2 regions of the Sphingopyxis indica genome follow, and region 2 is predicted to be linked to the other one. Evidence: predicted binding sites of a transcription regulator. Region 2 holds the regulator's gene; the other holds the start of a gene.
The links. Region 2 encodes LexA, which represses DNA repair genes until DNA is damaged. Its sites were predicted from a motif close to GTTCCNCNCTTGTTCT; they were not measured.
Positions count from the first base shown of each region.

Region 1: KNJ79_RS01475 (ImuA family protein) is a predicted target of LexA. The motif match lies at 2,067-2,082, and genes of this name have one in related genera.

Region 1 is NZ_CP076394.1:299,729-307,396, reverse strand. Features, by position in the region: gene KNJ79_RS01480 (Y-family DNA polymerase) at 1-1,370, opposite strand, end outside; gene KNJ79_RS01475 (ImuA family protein) at 1,273-2,061, opposite strand; gene KNJ79_RS01470 (efflux transporter outer membrane subunit) at 2,339-3,733, opposite strand; gene KNJ79_RS01465 (efflux RND transporter permease subunit) at 3,730-6,924, opposite strand; gene KNJ79_RS01460 (efflux RND transporter periplasmic adaptor subunit) at 6,931-7,668, opposite strand, start outside.
Region 2 is NZ_CP076394.1:3,356,991-3,364,658, forward strand. Features, by position in the region: gene KNJ79_RS15640 (transglycosylase domain-containing protein) at 1-20, opposite strand, end outside; gene moaC (cyclic pyranopterin monophosphate synthase MoaC) at 334-807, shown strand; gene KNJ79_RS15650 (molybdopterin molybdotransferase MoeA) at 804-1,994, shown strand; gene lexA (transcriptional repressor LexA) at 2,061-2,744, shown strand; gene KNJ79_RS15660 (ComEC/Rec2 family competence protein) at 2,698-4,803, opposite strand; gene gltX (glutamate--tRNA ligase) at 4,916-6,370, shown strand; gene KNJ79_RS15670 (citrate synthase) at 6,408-7,668, shown strand, end outside.

The DNA of each region.
Region 1 (7,668 bases), 1.2 Mb from region 2:
CCTTCGTAGAGGCGCACCGCGTGGAGCGCGCGGCGCCAGCGAAAACGCTGCGGCGGGCCGTCGGGCACTTCGGCGATCACCTCGATCGGCTGCGGCGGGTCGAAGAGGTAGAAGGGGCGCAGCGGTGGCTCGCCCGCCTCTGGTTCGGGCCAGCGTTCGGGGCGCGGCGCGTCGGCGGCGGGCAGTTCGAGCTGCGCCTGTTCGGGGATATGCGTGTCGGCGGGGCGAAGCCTGCGCACCCGCCCGCGCCCGAGCCGCGTCGCGAGCCGGTCGGCGAGCGCATCGACGTCGCCCCTCCGCACCGCGCCGCCCTCGAGCTTCAGCTGGCTCGCGCCGAGCGCCTCGAGGCGCGGCACGGCAAGGCGGATCATGTCGAAACCGAAGCCGGGGTCGATCGGATCGCGCAGCGCGTCGAGGCGCTCGGCGAAGAGCCGCATGACGGTCGCGACGTCGCGCACCGGCTGGCCGGTTTCGACCGCGATCGTCCGCGCCAGCCCGTCGCTGCGAAAAAAGGTCGCGCGAAAGGCGCGCCCGCCCTTGCCACGCTCGGCCATGTCGGCGGCAGCCTCGCCCATCAGTTCGGCGAGCACCTCCATCGCATGCGCGCTGCTCGCGAGCGGTTCGGCAAAGCGGCGTTCGGCGGCGACCGGCGGCGGCGCCACGCGCGGGTCGAGCGGGCTCGGCGCGTCGCCGAGGATGCGGCGCAGCGCAGTCGCGGCGCCCGTGCCGAAGCGCGCGGCGAGGCTCGCCATCGGCCGGGTCGCGAGGTCGCCGATCGTCTTGAGGCCGGCGCGGACCAGCGCGCGCGTCGCCTCTTCGTCGAGTTCGAGCGCCGCGACGGGCAGGCGGCGGATCGCCGCGGCCTCGTCGGGGGCGGGCGGGGCCGGATGACGCGCGAGCGCGCGCGCTGCGTCGGCCGTCGGACCGAAGGCATGACGCAGCGTCATTCCCAGCCGGTCGCAGCGCATCGCGGCGTCGGCGACCAGTCCCGCCTCGCCGCCGAACAGATGCGCAGCACCGGCAATGTCGAGGATCAGCCCGTCGGGGGCGTCGAGCGCGACGAGCGGCGTGTAGCGCGCGCAGCCCTGCGCGAGCCGGTCGAGCCATGCGGCATCGGCGGCGGGGTCGTGCGGCACCACCGTCAGCGCGGGAACGCGCGCGCGCGCATCGGCGAGCGCCATGCCGGGAACGAGTCCCAGCGCTGCCGCTTCGGGCGCGACGCTCGCAAGGCGCAGCGCGCCGCGGACCGTCTCGGCAAAGACGAGCGGCGCGTCAGGCGGCCGCGGCGCCGCGCGGCTCCAGCGCTCGGCGGGGAGCCAGGGGAAGAAGAGCGCCAGATAGCGCCGGGTCGCGGAAGGCTTGGTCGTCACGGTTCCACTCCAGCCGCCAGCGCGCGCCCGCGGGGCCGGCGCGCCAGCGCAATAATTCCAGGTCGAAGGCGGGCGCGCCCGGCGCGCGCGCCTCGAGTTCGCGCGAGGGGGCGGCCGCCACCTGCCAGCGCGTTTCGGCAACGCTCGGCACGGGCTCGGCGGCGATGCGCAGCAGGAACAGGCTCGTCCCCGCCTCGCGCGCGCCGAGCGCGAGACGGCGTCCTGCGGTCAGATCGAACGCAGGAAGCCGGCCATGGCTTTCGACTACCACCGCCGCCGGCCCGGCGCAGCGCACCGCATCGTTGGCGGCGGCGAGCAGCGCTTTCGCGTCGCCCGTCTCGACAAGCAGCAACCGGTTCGGATCGCCGCCAAGCTCGGCAAGCCCGGGGGCATAGAGATGCCCGGCCTTGCGCCCCGCATCGGCGGTGCGCAGCCACAACAGCGGCGCCTCGCCTCCGCCGCGCAGCGCGAGCAGCGCGGCAAAGGCGGCGGCGCTCGCGGCGTCGAGCGGATCGGCGGCGAAAAATTCGTGGATGCGCCCCGCCGCAAGCCCGCCGCCGAGCGCCGCGTCGAATCGGTCGTGCCCGCTCGCCAGCCAGCGCTCGGACTGGCGGACGGACGGCGCGCCCGAAGCGGCGATCCGGGCGACGCGGCGGCGCAGCCCGGCGAGAGAGGAAGACGACTCGCGCATGACATGTTCTCTATATGTTCTATTAGCGCGCGAGTCCGGCCGCTTGTCAAGACGGAGCGATCATGGTCGCGACCGGCGAAGAGGGACTCGCACAAAGACACAAAGCCACAAAGGAATCTCGTATCGCGCCGCAGGCGCCCTCCTGCCCAGCCGCCATATCCTGCACTGCCTTGAAGGATAGTGGCTGCGCTGCGGACGGCGCTTCTTTGTGGCTTCGTGGCTTCGTGCGAATAAATTACACAACGCCCGCGTCCCGGCGCGAGGCGCAATCGACGCGCTACGGCTCGCCCGCGCTTCCCGCCTCGCTGTCGCCGCCGAGCGCGCGAAACAGGGCGATTCGCGTTTGCGCGAGCAGCAGGCGCGTCGCGACCTCGCTGCTGCGCGCGGTATAGAGGCTGCGCTGAACGACGAGGCTGGCGAGGAAGCTGTCGATCCCGCCCTTGTAGCGCGCCTCGGTCAGCGCCGCGCTGTCGGCGGCGGCCTCGCGATTCGCCGCCGCCGCGCGGACGCGCTCGGCGATCGTGCCCTGCACCGCGAGCGCGTCGGAAACCTCGCGAAAGGCGGTCTGAATCGCGCCTTCATAGCTCGCGAGCGCGGCGTCGCGCTGCGCCTCGCTCACCGCGACAGCAGCGCGGCGGCCGCCGAAATCGAAGATGCTCGCGCTCGCGTCGGCGCCTGCCGACCAGCCGAACGAGCCGCCGTCGAACAGGCTCGACAGCGCATCGCTCGCAACCCCGAGCAGGCCGGTCAGCGAAATCGTCGGGAACAGCCGCGCGCGCGCCGCGCCGATATCGGCATTGGCGGCGCGCAGTTGATATTCGGCTTCGATCACGTCGGGGCGGCGGAGCAGGATCTGCGAGCTGACTCCGGCGGGCGGCAGCGCGATTCCCGGCACCACTTCGTCGAGGCTCGCGGGCAGCAGCGCGCGATCGACGTCGCCGCCGACGAGCAGGCGGATCAGATTTTCGTCCTGCGCGATCGCGCTCGTCTGCACCGCGATCAGTTCCTCGGCGCTCGCGAGGATCTGCTCGGCTTGCCTCAGGTCGGTGCGCGGCGCGATGCCGCCCTCCAGCCGCGCCCTGGTCAGCCGCACGCTCTCGCGCGCATTGACGGCGGTATCCTGCGCAATCGCGAGCAGGTCGCGGTCGGCGCCATAGCTCGCCCATGCGTCGGCGAGGTCGGCAATCAGCGCGAGGCGCACCGTGCGCGCCGCCGCCTCGGTCGCAAGCGCACGACCCCGTTCGGCCTCGGTCGCATTGGCGAGCCGCCCGAACAGGTCGAGCTCGAAGCCGGTGACGCCGCCCTGCAGCGAAAAATCGGCGCTGCCGTCGCTGCTATTGCTGTCCGAATAGCCGGCGCCCGCGCTCGCGCCAATCGCGGGGAGTTGCGCCGCCCGGCTCACGCGCACCTGCGCGCGGGCCGCCGCGACATTGGCATAGGCGGCGCGCAGGTCGCGATTGTTCGCAAGCGCCGCCTCGATCAGCGCCTGCAACCGCGGATCGGTGAAGATCGCCTTGTAGGAGAGCAGCGGCAGCGCCGCCTCGCTCGCCGCCAGATAGGCGTCGCCGACCGGCCAGCTTGCGGGCACCGGCGGCGCCGGGAGCACCGTCTTCGGTGCGAGCGAACATCCGGCGAGGACGAGCGGCGTCAACAAAAGCAATGCGCGCCTCATGCCGGCACCTCCGCCGCATCGCCGCCGCGGCCGAAGCGCTGGCGGAGCGCCGCCAGCCCGTCGCGCACCCCGCGCCGCACAAGCACGAAGAAGAGCGGGATGAAGAAGATGGCGAGCAGGGTCGCGGTCAGCATCCCGCCGATCACCGAGGTGCCGATCGCGACACGGCTGTTCGCGCCCGCGCCGGTCGCGACCGCGAGCGGCAGCACGCCGAAGATGAAGGCAAAGCTCGTCATCAAAATCGGGCGCAGGCGGATCTTCGCCGCGGCGATCGCCGCCTCGATCACGCGCTTGCCCTTGCGTTCTTCCTGCTCGGCGAATTCGATCATCAGGATCGCATTCTTCGACGCGAGCCCCATCGTCGTCAAAAGCCCGATCTGCATATAGACGTCATTCTCCAGCCCGCGCAGCGTCACCGCGAGCACCGCGCCGACCAGCCCGAGCGGGATGACGAGCAGCACCGCGACCGGGATCGACCAGCTTTCGTAGAGCGCCGCGAGGCAGAGGAAGACGACGAGAAGCGACAGCGCATAGAGCAAGGGCGCCTGCCCCGACGACAGCCGTTCCTGATAGGAGGCGCCCGACCAGGCGACGCTGGTGCCCGGAATCTCGGCCGCCATCCGCTCCATTTCGTCCATCGCCTCGCCCGAACTTACGCCGGGCGCGGCCTGCCCCGAAATTTCGAACGCGGGCACCCCCTGAAAGCGCGAGGTGCTGCTCGGTGTCGTCGACCAGCCGATGTGCGAAAAGGCGGAGAAGGGCGACATGCCGCCGTCTGCCGAGCGCACATACCATTGCCCCAGGTCGTCGGGGCTCGCGCGATAGGGGGCGTCACCCTGCACATAGACGCGCTTGACGCGCCCCTTGTCGATGAAGTCGTTGACATAGCGCCCGCCCCACGCGGTCGACAGCGTCGTGTTGACGTCACTGTTCGACAACCCATAGGCGGTCAACCGCTGCGTATCGATGTCGATCTTCAGTGTCGCGACGTCGGGCAGGTCGCTGAGCCGCACCGAGGTCAGCTTGGGATTGGCGTTCGCCATCTCCAGCAACCGGTCGCGCGCCGCCACAAACTCGTCGCGCGATAGGCCGCTGCGGTTCTGCAGCTCCATCGTGAAGCCCGACGTGTCGCCGAGCCCGCGCACCGCGCCGGGAACGAGCGCGAAGATGTCGGCGTCGCGCAGCCCCGACAGCGCCTGCCGCGCGCGCTGCGCGATCGCGTCGGCGCTGTTCTCGGGACCGGGCCGGTCGTCCCAGTGAACGAGGTTGACATAACCCTGGCCGGTATTCTGCCCCGACGCGCCGCCGCCCCCGCCGCCGGCGATCAGGAACAGCGCTTGGGTGTTCGCCTTTTCCTGCGTCAGCAGATATTTCTCGATCGCGTCGCGCACCTCGAGCGTGCGCGCCTGCGTCGCGCCGGCAGGAAGGCGGAACTGGATCGCGACGCGCCCCTGATCCTCGTTGGGCAGGAAGCCGCTCGGCAAGCGCCAGAACAGCAGCACGAGCAGCGCGAGCGCGAGCGCATAGATGCCGAGGAACAGCCATTTGCGCTCGACGACCTTGGCGACGCTGCCCGCATAGCCCGCGCTCGCGCGCTCGAAGCGCGTGTTGAAGCCCTGTTTGGCGCGCTCATAGACGGTGTGGAGCCGCGGGAAGCGATGCGGGCCATCCGCCGCGGCCCCGTGCGCCTTCGGCTTGAGCAGCGTCGAGGTCAGCGCCGGGCTGAGGATCAGCGCGACGAGCACCGACAGCGCCATCGCCGAGACGATGGTGACCGAGAATTGGCGATAGATCACCCCGGTCGAACCGCCGAAAAAGGCCATCGGCAGGAACACCGCCGACAGCACGAGCCCGATCGCGACGAGCGCGACCTGCAATTCCTGCATCGACCGGATCGTCGCCTCGCGCGCGGTCATGCCGGGATTTTCTTCCATCAACCGCTCGACATTTTCGACGACGACGATCGCATCGTCGACGAGCAGGCCGATCGCGAGGACGAGCCCGAACAGGGTCAGCGTGTTGATGCTGAATCCCGCGATATAGAAGACGCCGAAAGTGCCGAGCAGCACCACCGGCACCGCGATCGCGGGGATCAAGGTCGCGCGCCAGCTTTGCAGGAACACGAACATGACGAGCACGACGAGCAGGATCGCCTCGAACAGCGCCTTTTGCACCTCGCTGACCGACAATTTGATGAAATTGGTCGAATCATTCGCATAGGCATAGTCGAGCCCCTCGGGCATCGTCTGCGCCAGCTCGTCCATCCGCGCCTTGACCAGTTCGGCGGTTTTCAGCGCGTCGGCGCCGGGCGACAGCGAAATCGCCATGCCCGCGCCCGGATGGCCGTTGACGCGGGTGATGACGGCATAGCTTTCGGCGCCGATCTCGACCCGCGCGACATCCTTGATCCGCACCGTCGATCCGTCGGACAGCGTCTTGAGCACGATATTCTCGAACTCTTCGGGGGTCTGGAGCCGCGATTGCGCGGTGACCGTCGCGTTGAGCATCTGGCCTTCGGGCGCGGGCAGGCCGCCGACGTCGCCCGCCGCGATCTCGCTATTCTGCGCATTGATCGCATTAATCACGTCGCCGGGCATCAGCGACACCGCGGCCAGCCGCTGCGGGTTGAGCCAGATGCGCATCGCGTGCGGCGACCCGAAGACATTGACGTCGCCGACCCCGTCGACGCGCGACAGCGGGTCCTGGATGTTCGAGGTCAGATAGTCGGACACATCCTGGTTCGACCGCGTGTCGGTGGTGTCGAACACCGCGACGAGCAGCAGCGAGTCCGAATTCGACTTGGTGACGCGCACGCCCTGGCTCTGCACCTGCTGCGGCAGGCGCGAGATCGCCGACTGGATCTGGTTCTGCACCTGCACCTGCGCGATGTCGGGGTCGGTCCCCTTGGCGAAGATGACGCTGATGCTCGCCTGCCCGCGCGAGCTCGACTGCGAGCTGAAATAGAGCAGGCCGTCGATCCCGGTGAGCTGCTGTTCGAGCACCTGCGTGACGCTGTTCTCGATCGTCTCGGCCGACGCGCCGGGATAGTTGGCGCGGATATTGACCTGCACCGGGGCGATGTCGGGATATTGCGCGATCGGCAGCGAAAACAGCGCGCCGAGCCCGCCGAGCATGACGATGATCGCCAGCACCCATGCAAAGATCGGCCGGTTGATGAAGATGCGCGACATCGGCCGCTACTCGCCCTTCGCCGCTTTGCCGCCCGCCGCCCCCACCTTCTGCGCGCTCGCCGCCGGCACGGGCCTGACCGCCGCGCCGCTGCGCAAATTGCCGAGCCCCTGCGTGATGACGCGCTCGCCCGGCTTCAGCCCCGACGAGACGACCCAGTTCGCCCCCGCGGTGCGCGTCGTGACGATCTTGCGCCGCTGCGCCTTATTGTCCTTGCCCACCACATAAACGAAGGCGCTGCCATCGAAGTCGCGCTGCACCGCCGGCTGCGGGACAAGCATCGCGTCGGGCTCGACCGCCTGTTCGAACAGTGCGGTGACGAACATGCCCGGCAGCAGCACCCCGTTCGGATTGGGAAAGCGCGCGCGCAAGGTCACCGTCCCCGTCGCCTCGTTCACCGTCACCTCGGAAAATTCGACCGTGCCGGGCAGCGCATAGTCGCTGCCGTCCTCGAGCCGCAGCCGCACCGCGGTGCTTCCGGGCTGCGTTCTGCCGTTCGCGAGCGAGCGGCGCAGCGCGGTCAGTTCGGCCGCCGATTGCTGGATATCGACATAGATGGGGTCGAGCCGCTGCACGATCGCGAGCGGATCGGCCTGCGTCGCGCTGACGAGCGCGCCGGGGGTCGCGAGCGATCGGCCGATGCGCCCGCCGATCGGCGCGGTGATCGTGGTGTAGCGCAGGTTGATCCGCGCGGTATCGAGCGCAGCGGCATTTTGCGCGACCGCGGCGCGCGCGACGCGGGCGGC
Region 2 (7,668 bases):
GGATGGTCGAACGCGGTCATGCCGGCGGCCGTATTACACTTGCAATACAGGCGAAGCAAATGCGTTCGGTGGCGGTTGTAGTGTGGTGGCAATGGGGTGGGACGCGGACGTTCGCCTGCTCTCTTTCGTCATCCCGGACTTGATCCGGGATCCACAGCAGCGCCGAAGTCATGGACCCCGGATCAAGTCCGGGGTGACGATGATAAATAGGGCAGCAACCGGTCGATTCCAGCCGTCGAGCGCAATCGGCCGCACGACCGACATGGAATGAAGCATGAGGCTTGCCTCCTCCCCCCTTGCCTTTCGCGCCGCGCATTGCTTCGGTCCGCGGCGATGACGAGCAAACCGACTCACCTCGACGACAGCGGCGCGGCGCATATGGTCGACGTCGGCGCCAAGCCCGCGACCGAACGGCGCGCCGTCGCCGGGGGGCGTATCGCGATGTCCGCCGACGCACTCGCCGCGATCCGCAGCGGCAACGCGCCCAAGGGCGACATACTCTCGACCGCGCGCATCGCCGGGATCATGGCCGCCAAGCGCACCGCCGAGCTGATCCCGCTCTGCCACCCGATCGCGCTGACCAGCGTGGCGGTCGATTTCGCGTGGGAGGAGGACGGCATTTCGGTGCGCGCGGCCGCGGCAACGACCGGCCCGACGGGGGTCGAGATGGAAGCGCTCACCGCGGCGTCCGTCGCGCTCCTCACCCTCTACGACATGGCGAAGGCGCTCGACCGCGCGATGCTGATCGGCGATATCCGCCTGCTCGAAAAGAGCGGCGGCCGCTCGGGCGACTGGCGCGCCGAATGAGCGCGCTCCTCCCCGTCGAAGAGGCGCAGGCGCGCCTGCTCGCGCTTCGGCCTCCGCTTGCGGGCGAGAATGTCGCTTTTTGCGACGCACTCGGCCGCTATCTGGCGGAGGATGTCGTCGCGCTGCGCGATCAGCCCGCCGCGCCGTTGTCGGCGATGGACGGCTATGCGGTCCGCTGTGCCGATCTGCCCGGGCCGTGGACGATCGCCGGCGAAAGCGCCGCGGGCGGCCCGCCCGCCCATGCGCTGGCGGCGGGCGAAGCGATGCGCATCTTCACCGGCGCGATGCTTCCCGAAGGCGCCGATACCGTCGTCATTCAGGAGGATGTCGCGGCCGAGGGCGGGCGGCTGGCACTCACGACCTCCGACGCCATCCGCGAGCGCCAGCACGTCCGCGCCCGCGCGAGCGATTTCGCCGCGGGCGAGCGGCTGCTCGCCGCCGGAACCCGCCTCACCCCCGGCGCGATCGCCGCCGCGGTGATGAGCGGGGCGAGCCAGCTGCACGTCGGCGGCCGCCCGCGCGTCGCGATCCTGACCACCGGCGACGAGCTTGTGCAACCGGGCCGCCCGCTCGCGCCCGGCCAGATCCCCGACAGCAACGGCGTGATGCTCGCCGCGATGCTCGCGGGCGAACCCGCGCGCACCGGCCTGCCGCTTCACGTCGGCGATGCGCGCGCGCGGATCGCCGCAGCGCTTCAGGATCTCGCGCGGCATCACGACGTGATCGTCACCGTCGGCGGTGCGTCGGTCGGCGACCACGATCATGTGCAGGGCGCGCTCGGCGACGCCGGGGGCCGCGTCGATTTCTGGAAGGTCGCGATGAAACCCGGCAAGCCGCTGATCGCGGGGACGCTCGGCGACGCGCTGCTGCTCGGCCTACCGGGCAATCCCGCCTCGGCCTTCGTGACCGCGACGCTGTTTCTCCTGCCGCTCGTCCGCCATCTCGCCGGCGCGGCGGCGCCGCTGCCGCCGGTCCTCTCGGCGCCGCTCGCAAAGCCGCTTGGGCCGGGCAAGACGCGGCGCGACTATCTGCGCGCACGGCTCGATCGCGGCGCACTGCATCTGTTCGACGGGCAGGACAGCGGCCGCACCTTCCCGCTCGGCGGCGCCAACGCGCTGGTGATCCGCGACATCGGCGCCCCGGCGCGCGCGGCGGGCGAGCCGGCGGACTATATCGCCATCGCTTGACAAGTTCCGCTCTGTTCCTCTATCGTTCTCCATATGTCCGGATATGGCAGCATGGAGACCTAAGCGATGTTGACCGCGAAGCAGCATGAACTGCTCCACTTCATCCAGCAGAAACTCGACGAAAGCGGCATCTCGCCCTCGTTCGAGGAGATGAAGGAGGCGCTGGGCCTCAAGTCGAAATCGGGCATCCACCGTCTAATAAGTGCCTTGGAAGAAAGGGGTTTTCTTCGCCGCCTGCCCAATCGCGCGCGCGCGCTCGAGGTGATCCGGCTCCCCGAGGGCGCGAAGAGCGCGATGCACGACCATCGCGACAATGTGACCCCGCTGCGCAAGGCGCCGCCGGCGCTCAAGCCGGTCGCCGCGAACGACATCGTCGAAGTGCCGCTCCACGGCCGCATCGCCGCGGGCGTGCCGATCGAGGCGTTCGAGGATCACAACCAGCTCGCGGTCCCCGCGGCGCTGCTCGGTGCGGGCGATCATTATGCGCTCGAGGTCTCGGGCGATTCGATGATCGAGGCGGGCATCCTCGACGGCGATTATGCGCTGATCCAGAAGGCCGACACGGCGCGCGAGGGCGACATCGTCGTCGCGCTGGTCGACGGGCAGGACGCGACGCTCAAATATTTCCGCCGCGAGGGCCGGATGATCCGGCTCGACCCGGCGAACAGTTCCTACGAGCCGCAGCGCTACGAGGCCGAGCGCGTCATGGTGCAAGGGCGTTTGTCGGGACTGCTTCGTCGTTACCACTGACCGCAAGCGGGCGCCGCCACGGATGTTCGTCGCCGCGGCGTAGCGCGGTGGCAACCTGCGGCGCGCTTCCGAGATAGAGCGCGAGCCCGCCGCTTTCGGCCAGGCTGTCGCGGTCGACCGTCAGCCAGCGTGCGCGGCATTCGCGCGGCAGCCAGCGGTGGCTGATCACGACATCGGCCGCAGCGCAGGCGGGCGCCATCGCCGCGCCGTCGATGCGGTCGTAGCCGCGCTGCGCGAGGATCGTGCGCCCGCGCTGGCGCCAGCGGCAGAAATCGCGGTTGCACGCCACATGGTCCAGATCGGTGAGCGCGCCGAGCGGTTCGTCGACCCCCGCCGCCTCGGCCATCGCATCGCGCACATAGTCGCCCGCCCGCCCGCGCAGCAGCGCATAGCCGCCGCCCGGCACCGCTGCGGCGATGTGCCGCCCGTCGCCGCTGACCAGCAGATCGGGACGCGGCTGCGCGAGCAGCGCAGCGCCGCCGGCGAGCAGAGGGAGGAGCCCGGCAAAGCGCCAGCGCCGCTGCCACAGCAGCAGCCACAGTCCGCCGAGCACGGCGAGCGCGAAACCCCAGGCGGGAAAGATCGGCAGCGCCGCGACCGCGCCCGGCGCCGCCGCGACGTGATGCGCGAGCGCGATCAGCGCGGCGAGCGCCTGTCCGGCGACCCACCAGAAGAGCGCACCGATCCCCGCCGCGTCGAACAGCAGCGCCAGTGCCTCCGCCGGCATGATGACGAAAGTCGTGAGCGGAATCGCGACGACGTTGGCGAGCGCGCCATAGAGTCCCGCCTTGTGGAAATGGAAAAGCGCGATCGGCGCGAGCGCGACCTCGACGACGAGCCCGGTTATGACCAACCCCGCGATGCCGCGGCCGAAGCGCACGACCCACGGCTCGTCGCCCCGGCCCACGAAATCGCGCATCCAGCGGCTCTCGTGCAGCGCGATGATCGCGGTCACCGCGGCGAAGCTGAGCTGAAAGCTCGGTCCGACGAGCGCCTCGGGCCGCCAGACCAGCACGAGCAGCGCCCCCGCCGCGACGAGGCGCAAGGTGATCGCCTCGCGCCCGAGCAGGAACGCCGCGAGCACGAGCAGCGCGGCGATCAGCGAGCGCAGCGTCGGCACCTCGGCCCCCGCGAGCCAGGTATAACCCGCACCGGCCAGCGCGCCCGCCGCCGCCGCGAGCGGCAGCACATGGCCCGCAAGCGCGAGCCGCCGATTGAGGCCAAGCAGACGCATCGCGAGCAGCATCGCGAAACCGACCACCGCGGTGACGTGCAGCCCGCTGATCGACAGCAGGTGCGCAAGCCCGCTGCGCCGCATCGCCTCGGCATCGTCGTCGCTGATCGCGCCGCGATCGCCGGTGACGAGCGCTGCGGCGACCCCGCCGGGCGATCCCGGCACCGCTTGATGAATATGCGCGCTCAGCCGTGCGCGCAGCGGCGGCCGCCCTTCCCCGGCGCCCGGCGCGCGGGCGATCTCGCCAAGCGCCGTGCCGACCGCGCCGATCTGGTCGAACCAGGCGCGCTGCGCGAAATCATAGCCGCCGGGCAGGCCTGCGGTCGGCGGCGGCATCAGCCGCGCGCGCAGCGCGATCGCCTCGCCGGGCACGATTCCCCGGCCCTGCTCGCCGCGCAAGGTCACGCGCAGTCGCGGCGGCAGGTCGCGGCGCCCCGCGGGGCGCAGCACCAGCCGCACCTGCCCGCGCGCGGGCAGCGGTTCGACGCTTTCGACGACCGCCGAAAATTGCGTCGTCACGGGCCAGGCGAGCACCGGCGCCGCGACCCACGCCGCGCGCGCCCAGATCAGGAGGAACCCTGCCGCAACCGCGGCGCAACCGATCGCGACGACGCGCCCGAAGCGCCGCTGCCAGCCGATCAGCCATCCGGTGAGCGCGCCGCCGCCGAGCAGCAAGAGCAGCCCGATCCAGTCGATCTCGCGCGGCAAGGCGAACCAGCTCGCAATCCCCGCACCGAGCGCGACGGGCAGCCACAGCGCGATCCGTTCGCGGTCGGCGTCGAGCCGCGCCTCGACCCAATCGGCGATCCGCCGCGGCGCCCGCATCGGCGCCCCGGCAATGGGCGTTTGAAGCGGCCATGTTGCCATGCTAGGGGCACCCCCGATCCCTGCGGCGCCGGCTCTCGCGGCGCGGGCAACCTGATTGAAAGAGTCGCCAGTGGCAACCCAAAACCCCACCGATCCGGTCGAAGCGACCGGCGCCGATGTCGTAACGCGCTTTGCGCCTTCGCCGACCGGTTTCCTTCATATCGGCGGCGCGCGCACCGCGCTGTTCAACTGGCTGTTCGCCCGCCATCACGGCGGCAAATTCCTGCTGCGCATCGAGGACACAGACCGCGCGCGCTCGACCGAGGCGGCGATCGAGGCGATCCTCGACGGGATGCGCTGGCTCGAACTCGATTGGGACGGCGATGCCGTCTATCAGTTCGCGCGCGCCGACCGCCACGCCGAGGTCGCGCAGGAACTGCTTGCAAAGGGCGAGGCCTATCGCTGCTATCTGACGCAGGACGAGCTCGCCGCGATGCGCGCCGAGGCGCAGGAAAAGCGCAAGCCCTTCCGCGTCCGCAGCCCGTGGCGCGACCGCGACGACGGCGACCCCGCGCTCCCCCACGTCATCCGCCTGCGCGCGCCGCAGGACGGCGCGACGACGATCGACGACCGGGTGCAGGGCGAAGTGACCGTGCAGAACGCCGAGCTCGACGATTTCATCCTCCTGCGCTCGGACGGCACGCCGACCTATATGCTGAGCGTCGTCGTCGACGACAACGACATGGGCGTGACGCATGTGATCCGCGGCGACGACCATCTGAACAATGCCTTTCGCCAGCTCGCACTGCTCCGCGCGATGGGGTGGCGCGAACCCGTCTATGCGCATGTCCCGCTGATCCACGGCGCCGACGGGGCGAAGCTGTCGAAGCGTCACGGCGCGCTCGGTGTCGATGCCTATCGCGACGAAATGGGCTATCTGCCCGAGGCGGTGAACAATTATCTCCTGCGCCTTGGCTGGGGGCATGGCGATGCCGAGATCATCAGCCGCGAGCAGGCCGTCCAATGGTTCGACCTCGCGCACATCGGCCGCTCACCGTCGCGTTTCGACTTCAAGAAGCTCGAGAATCTGAACGGCCATTATCTGCGCGAGGCCGACAACGACCGGCTCGCCGCGCTCGCCGCACCGCGCGTCGAAACGCTGATCGGCCGTGCGCTTACTGGCGACGAGCACGCGCTGCTGGCGCAGGCGATGGAATCGCTGAAGCCGCGCGCCAGGACGCTGATCGAAATCGCCGAGGGTGCGACCTTCCTCTTCGCGCCGCTCCCGCTGGCGATGGACGAGAAGGCGGCGAAACTGCTCGCCGATGCGCCCGAGGGGCTGCTGGCCGCTGCGGCCGACAGGCTGCGCGCGCTGGACGACTGGTCGGCCGAGGCAATCGAGGCCGCGGTGCGCGAAACCGCCGAATCGGCTGAACTCGGCCTCGGCAAGCTCGCGCAGCCGCTGCGCGCCGCGCTCACCGGTCGCGCGGTTTCGCCGGGGATTTTCGACGTGCTCCTGCTTCTCGGCCGCGACGCGAGCCTGGCGCGACTTGACGCAGCGCACAATTATCCGGCAGGGGCGTAGCCACATCGCCTTCGGCCTCTAGCACAGGGAACAAACCATGACCGACAAGACCGCCACCATCACCCTGGGGGACAAGAGCGTCGAGAGCCCGATTCTGTCGGGAACCGTAGGGCCCGACGTCGTCGACATCCGCAAATTCTATGGTCAGACCGGGGCCTTCACTTACGATCCCGGCTTCACCTCGACCGCGAGTTGCGAGTCGAAACTGACCTATATCGACGGCGACGAAGGCGTGCTGCTCCATCGCGGCTATGCGATCGGCGAGCTTGCCGAACATTCGAGCTTCATGGAAGTCGCCTATCTGCTGCTCAACGGCGAACTGCCGAGCGCCGACGAGCTCAAGACCTTCGACAATACGATCACCCGTCACACGATGCTGCACGAACAGCTCGCGACCTTCTATCGCGGATTCCGCCGCGACGCGCACCCGATGGCGATCATGTGCGGCGTCGTCGGCGCGCTGTCGGCCTTCTATCACGACTCGACCGACATTCAGGACCCGCACCAGCGGATGATCGCGAGCCACCGGCTGATCGCGAAAATGCCGACGATCGCGGCGATGGCGTATAAATATTCGATCGGCCAGCCCTTCATCTATCCGAACAACGAGCTGAGCTACACGGGCAATTTCCTGCGCATGACCTTTGGCGTGCCGGCCGAGGAATATGAAATCGTCCCCGCGGTCGAACGCGCGCTCGACCGCATCTTCATTCTCCACGCCGACCATGAGCAGAACGCCTCGACCTCGACCGTGCGCCTCGCCGGCTCGTCGGGCGCGAACCCCTTCGCGTGCATCGCGGCGGGTATCGCCTGCCTGTGGGGTCCGGCGCACGGCGGCGCGAACGAAGCGGCGCTCAACATGCTGCGCGAGATCGGCCGCCCCGAGCGCATCCCCGAATATATCGCGCGCGCGAAGGACAAGGATGACCCGTTCCGCCTGATGGGTTTCGGCCACCGCGTCTACAAGAATTACGACCCGCGCGCGACCGTGATGCAAAAGACGGTGCGCGAGGTGTTCGCGGCGCTCAAGGTCAGCGACCCGGTATTCGACGTCGCGCTCCAGCTCGAGGAAATGGCGCTCAGCGACGATTATTTCGCCGAAAAGAAGCTGTTCCCGAACGTCGATTTCTATTCGGGCGTGATCCTGTCGGCGATCGGTTTCCCGACGACGATGTTCACCGCGCTTTTCGCTCTCGCCCGCACCGTTGGCTGGGTCGCGCAGTGGAACGAGATGATTTCCGACCCCGCGCAGAAGATCGGCCGCCCGCGCCAGCTTTACACCGGCCCGGCGCAGCGCC